Regions from separate parts of the Pelatocladus sp. BLCC-F211 genome, predicted to be linked through region 2. Evidence: predicted binding sites of a transcription regulator. Region 2 holds the regulator's gene; the other holds the start of a gene.
The links. The regulator NtcA, encoded in region 2, controls nitrogen genes in cyanobacteria. The targets are predictions, from matches to a motif close to TNTGTANNNNNNNNTACANA.
Positions count from the first base shown of each region.

Region 1: the regulator NtcA is predicted to act here: its motif matches at 1,731-1,750, upstream of rpe (ribulose-phosphate 3-epimerase).

Region 1 covers NZ_JBHFLM010000112.1:21,769-25,197, forward strand. The annotation lists gene ACE1AT_RS13935 (S8 family serine peptidase) at 1-1,598, opposite strand, end outside; gene rpe (ribulose-phosphate 3-epimerase) at 1,777-2,484, shown strand; gene ACE1AT_RS13945 (HpsJ family protein) at 2,609-3,310, opposite strand; gene ACE1AT_RS13950 (cyanoexosortase A system-associated protein) at 3,356-3,429, opposite strand, start outside.
Region 2 covers NZ_JBHFLM010000123.1:108,833-112,261, forward strand. The annotation lists gene hisB (imidazoleglycerol-phosphate dehydratase HisB) at 1-19, opposite strand, end outside; gene fabI (enoyl-ACP reductase FabI) at 180-956, opposite strand; gene ntcA (global nitrogen regulator NtcA) at 1,548-2,219, shown strand; gene ACE1AT_RS15155 (DUF3084 domain-containing protein) at 2,447-3,429, shown strand, end outside.

The sequences.
Region 1 (3,429 bases), on a different contig from region 2:
TTAACTTGCTGGGGATTCTCCACAGCCCACCAAGCCAAAGCGTATGGCTGAGTGGCTTCGTTTGCTTGGTTGTGAAACTGGACGCGAATCTTATATTTATCGGTGGTGGGGACAGGACAAAAAATATGTTCTACGCTATCGACATCACTAATTGAGGCGCAAACAGTCTCTGTGTCTCTATTTTGTGTCGCATCGGCTTTGACTAGATAGACATCAAGGTTATTTAAACCGCGATCGCGAAAATTTTCCCCAGCATCAAATTGATTATTCTTATTTTTATCGTTCAGTTCTACCAGCCTATCCCAAGTTAAGCTAATAGCCACAAAACTATTCTGCTGTAACGGTTTGGATAAAACATATTCTACGGATGAACCAGCATTGACAGTATCGTAGTTCCAACCAATTGCAGGTACAGATTGTGATGGTTTCCATTGACCTCCACTAAATTGCTGATAAGCACGAAAAGCATTTAAATGACCAGCCCCCATCTGATTATCCAGGGGAATTTTGGAATTTTTATAAGCACTAGAAGCCAGCCAATCTTGATTTTGTTTATTGATGAGTGTTCTGGTCATTCCTAGTCGCAAGCCATCGCCAGTATCTTGAATTTTGTCAGCAGAATTTAATAAAATAGCCTTCATGACTTCATGTTGGCGAGCAGCAGTACTCCAATTTGGTTGTTTTGTTCGTAATTGTTTGTCACCAAATTCTTGCAATAGAGCAACTGTTGCTGTTACATGGGGTGCTGCAAAACTCGTCCCTGTGACTTTATTGATTTTGCCATCAGGAGTAAGCAAGGGAATATTACTACCAGGAGCCACTATACCAATTGTGCCACGGGAACCAAGATTAATTTCCTTGCCAGATAAACGGAGGGTCATTGCTTCAGTTGTCGCTACCAAATTGGAAACGTCTACTTTATTAAAAATTCCTCTCCGACGAGAGGAAAAAGCCACGTTTACTCCATTAAAATTATCTGTAGGGATAGGAATTCCTCCTTTACCTTGGTTGCCAGCAATCACATATAAAACATTGTGAGCGCGAGTAGACCAGTCAATACATTGGGTTAGTAAGGCGTTACCATCCAAAACAGCCTCCGGTCGAGGATCGCGGTTTAAAGGTTCGCCAAAGCTAAAGTTGATGACACGAACGTCGCCACCATTTTGCAGTGCTACGTGCTGTGCAGACAAACATTCTTCTGGCTGTCCCATTTTTGTGGAACCTACAGCAGACGAAAACAGCCGCGCTCCTGGAGCTACTCCTGGGAAGCCTTTATCTGTACTAACCATGACACCAGCAACATTGTAGGCGTGGGGGTCAACTCCACTATTTGACTTAGCAGGACTATTGCGTAAAAAGACACCTGCTATATCGATAGAGCGATTTTTAGAAACCGCTTTATCTACACCAAACTTCCCAGGACGCCCAATTTCCACTTGACCAATGGCAATCTTGCGACCTATGAGATTATACGGGGCTTTATGTAACTTCAGAGCGTCAATACCGTTAGTACTCATGGAAATTTCCAAAGCTAACACCGGCAGACTCAAACAAGAAGCACCTAATCCCCAAGCGATCCAGCTAATTTTTTTTACCATAGTTATTTTTCATTTGTCATTGGTCATTGGTTATTCTCTTCTGTCTCCACGTCTCCCCGGTCCCCGATCCCTGATCCCCGATCCCTTCTCCCTCAAAAAGCTCATACAAAACTGATGAGCCTTTGCTCAAGTTTTGTTACAATATTTACAGAAAAGGACGCTTAAATATCCACTAGCCATGACCAAAACGCTATCTAACAAGCCGATTGTAATTGCTCCATCTATCCTATCAGCCGATTTTAGTCGTCTGGGAGAGGAAGTACGCGCCATAGATGAGGCGGGAGCAGATTGGATTCATGTTGATGTAATGGATGGTCGCTTTGTACCTAATATTACGATAGGTCCTCTGGTAGTGGAGGCGATTCGTCCGGTTACAAAAAAACCACTGGATGTCCACTTAATGATTGTGGAACCAGAAAAATATGTTGCAGATTTTGCCAAGGCTGGTGCAGATATTATCTCTGTACATTGTGAACACAATGCATCGCCACACTTACACCGTACTTTGTGCCAAATTAAAGAACTTGGTAAGCAAGCTGGTGTTGTCCTCAATCCATCTACACCTTTAGATTTGATTGAGTATGTGTTGGAAGTTTGCGATTTAGTGTTGATTATGAGTGTCAACCCTGGTTTTGGTGGTCAAAGCTTTATTCCAGGAGTAGTTCCCAAGATCCGCAAGCTGCGTCAAATGTGTGATGAACGTGGTCTTGATCCTTGGATTGAAGTAGATGGTGGACTGAAAGCAAATAATACTTGGCAAGTTTTAGAAGCTGGAGCCAATGCGATTGTCGCTGGTTCGGCTGTGTTTAATGCTAAGGATTATGGTGAAGCGATCGCAGCTGTTCGTAATAGCAAGCGTCCCACACCAGAACTAGCACAGGTTTAATTGATGAAATCCTGATAGTTTGTAGGTATGAATTTGATCCTTAAGGATAAGCACGCTTAGTGTTTACTACGAACTAAAAAAAGGGCGATCGCTATTTGATCGCCTTTTTTTATTGATTGAAAATTTAAAATCTGGCCCAATCTGTTCCTTTCCACAAACCAAAGAACAGAAACGCAGACACTAAAGCGCCAAGAATCCATTTTGTAGAAGTCTTAATTAAATTTAGACCTCGCAAAGACTGGGTAGTTTCTGCTTGATCTTTGATTTGTGCTTTTGCTTTAGAAACTTGAGACAAAAGTTCATTCTTTACTTCTTCTGGTTTTTTCCCATATAGGGAACCACCCCGGCTTTTTAAAAGATTATCTAATTGTTCAGGAGTTGCTTGGCTGAGTTTCTGATGTAATTGTTCAGCACGAGAAATTTGTTGTGTAGATATATTATTGATTTGCGCGACATTTTCCTTATTCAGCCGGATGGTGTTAGAAACTCCCAAAGGTATCATGAGTAAAAATAACGCTCCCAATAATAAAGTTAGCCAAGATAATAATTTTAAAATCGGAAATTCCCATCTGTTGCGCGAATGTAATTCCCCATAAAACACTAGTGCTAACCCAATTAAAGGTACAGGTACACGTTCAACTATTGCTCCTATTGTTTGAAATTCCCAAGCAGGGTTAAAAAAGTTTGATGGAATAAACATTGCTACCCAATCAAACAAAGATAATATTAACAGACCGTAGCCGAGCGATCGCAGAATAGCGAGCGAACTTTCCTGTGTTAAGACAAACTGAGGAGAATTCAATTTTTCAATTTTAGATTTAGTCATAATTCCTTACAAATTATCAAAACAAAAATTTTTATAGACCAAACTTTAAAATTTCTGCAAATTAGAATGCCAGTATTTATACCAAGAAAACCAGGCAGTTTCTAAAACTTGATAAGCTG
Region 2 (3,429 bases):
GGCGATCGCTTATTTGCATAGGAATTGGGGATCGGGGATTGGGGATCGGGGATCGGGGATCGGGGATCGGGGATCGGGGATTGGGCATGAATCAGTTAACAGTTAACAGTGAACTGTTAGCAGTTTAATTTTGATAACTGATAACTGATAACTGATAACTGATTAGTTGTCCTCTCTTACTACATTCCCATAATTTCATATCCTGCATCAACATACAGGACTTGTCCTGTAATTCCACTTGCCAAGTCGCTACACAAGAATGCTGCTGCATTACCTACCTCAGTCTGTGTAACGGTGCGCCGTAAGGGGGCTACTTTCTCGACATGGTGAATCATATCTAAAATACCGCCAACGGCACTAGAAGCCAAAGTACGAATTGGGCCGGCGGAGATCGCATTGACGCGGATATTAGCAGAGCCTAGTTCTGATGCTAAATAACGTACGCTTGCTTCTAATCCGGCTTTAGCAACTCCCATGACATTATAGTTGGGGATTGCTCTGATAGAACCTAAATAAGTCAGAGTTACTATGCTTCCTCCTGAAGTCATTAAAGGTTTAGCTGCACCAGCTAGTTGCACTAAAGAATAGGTGCTGACTTCTAAAGCTGTACGAAATCCTTCACGCGAGGTTTGGCTAAAGTCTCCACTCAAATCATCTTTTTGGGCAAAAGCGAGACAATGAATCAGAATATCTAAGCTACCCCACTTATCCTGGATTGTTTCAAAGGTAGACTTAATTTCCTCGTCATTTTGAACATTACAAGGCAAAAACAGAGTAGGATTGAGTGGTTCGACCAATTCTGCGACTTTCTTTTCCATTTTGCCTTTTTCGTCGCTTAAATAGGTAATGCCAAGGTTAGCTCCGGCTTTGTGCAATTGTTGAGCAATCCCCCAAGCAATAGAACGGTTATTAGCAATGCCTGTAACAAGGGCATTTTTTCCAGTCAGATCCAGCATAGAAATCATTGATGTGATGTTTCACTAGGAGCATACATGAATCTGAGCTTGGTTTGTCTTCGTTTGATCAATTTGATTTTTGAGCGACTAGTTAGGGTGGATGTAAGAGAAGAGACTTCATCTAGCTTTAACCACAATCGGATACAAACAGCTAATTTGAAAGATAGATGATTAAAAAGACTTTTAAGCAGAGTAAAGGTTTTAGAAAAAGGTATTTTTCTCTTGAGAGTAACTAAATTTATTAGTGGTTTATTTTGCACCCACACTATCCTATATTTTCACATCCGTATTTTCTAGACCTAAAGTGCCAAAATTGCTTTTTACCATCAATGTACCATTTAATGTTTTAATAAAGTCTCTATGAAACCTTCTTTTTTCTTCAAAAACTTATTGTCTACAATTTTGGAAGTACCTAACAAAAAGTACTAGATCCCTGCACTAGAAATTTTGTATCATGTTGAACAAACATCAATTGAACAAAAGGGTTAAGTATAGGACTGTACAAAAGGGTTGACAATGTTTTATTGAATTGTCGAGTGTATTCTTAGGAAATCCATATTCATTTTTCCGGCGTTGGGTAGGGGAAGGGAGATGATCGTGACACAAGATAAAGCCCTAGCAAATGTTTTTCGTCAAATGGCGACTGGAGCGTTTCCGCCAGTGGTGGAATCGTTCGAGCGCAACAAGACGATCTTTTTCCCCGGCGATCCTGCTGAAAGAGTTTACTTTCTTTTAAAAGGTGCAGTTAAACTCTCCAGGGTGTATGAAGCAGGAGAAGAAATAACCGTAGCACTTCTGCGGGAAAATAGTGTATTTGGGGTTTTGTCCCTACTAACGGGAAATAAGTCAGACCGTTTTTATCATGCAGTTGCTTTTACGCCTGTGGAATTGCTCTCAGCACCCATTGAACAGGTAGAACAAGCACTCAAGGAAAATCCAGAACTATCGATGTTGATGCTGCGGGGTTTATCTTCGCGCATTCTTCAGACAGAGATGATGATTGAAACCCTCGCTCACCGAGATATGGGTTCAAGATTAATAAGTTTCTTATTAATTCTCTGTCGAGATTTTGGTCTTCCTTGTGCAGATGGAATCACAATTGATCTCAAGCTATCTCATCAGGCGATCGCTGAAGCAATTGGTTCGACTCGCGTTACTGTCACTAGGTTACTAGGCGATTTGCGCGAAAAGAAGATGATTTCCATACACAAGAAAAAAATTACAGTCCACAAACCCGTGACATTAAGTCGGCAATTCACTTAATTGCATTTGGGAAGCGGAATTAAAAAATTATAGACACTCTTGTAAAAATAGGTAATGGGTAATGGGTAATGGGTAATATGGTAAATTTTCTTGTTTTTTCCCTTTTAATCCTTTCCCCTTAACCCTTTTCCCTGAACCTAGTAATTTATCAACCTGCAATTCGCCACAGAAAATGCCTGAAAGTAGTAGGCTGTATCTGGAAGGATCTCTTCGGTAAATACAAACAGATGGCCACCGGGTACATCCTCATTATTGCAATCTTAGTTTTGGGAGGCGTTATTGCCACCGTCGGCGATCGCATTGGGACGCGGGTTGGCAAAAAACGGCTCTCACTTTTCAACCTCAGACCGAAAAATACAGCTGTATTAGTAACAATTTTGACCGGGTTGGGCATTTCCGCATCAACCCTGGGCATTTTATTTTTAGCTGATGATGGCTTGCGTAAGGGAGTTTTTGAGTTACAAGATATTCAAAAAGACCTTAGGCGGAAACGCGTACAACTGGAGACTACAACCCAGCAACTTAATACAACCAAGACAGAACTAGATCAAGCCCGAAAAGAACAAACCAAAGCTCAAGAGGATTTGCAAGAAATTAACAAATCTTTACAAGCAGTCAACGCTAAACAACAGCAAACGCAAGCCCAGCTTAACCGTACGATTAATCAACAAGCACGCACTAAAAGCCAGCTTGCAGGCACTCAAAAACAATTGAGTCAAGTAGCAACTCAATATGAAAAAGCTATAGCTCAGTTGCAAAACGTTTATCAAGAAAGAAACAGACAGCTAGAGGAAATTAAACGACTCAAAGCAGAACGCCAAAAACTTTATGAACAAGCTAAACAGGCGGTTGCTGAAGCCCAAGCAGCCATTGACAAACGCGATCGCGAACTAGCCAAGCGTCAAGAAATGATTCAAAATCGGGATCAGACAATTGCGAAACTAGATGCGATCATTCAAAAGCGTAATCTCGAAATTACAGCACGGGAGCAAATTATTGCCCAACGAGAAACCCGCCTCAAACAACTGGAAACACAACAGGATTTTCTGGAACAGGAAGTCGCAAGACTAGAAAAGTACTACCAGTCTTATCGCGACTTACGTTTAGGGAAACTGGCCTTAGTTCGAGGTCAAGTTCTGGCTGCTGGAGTAGTCCGCGTCGAACAACCTGCGGCTGCTCGTCAAGCAGTAATCCAGCTATTAAAGGAAGC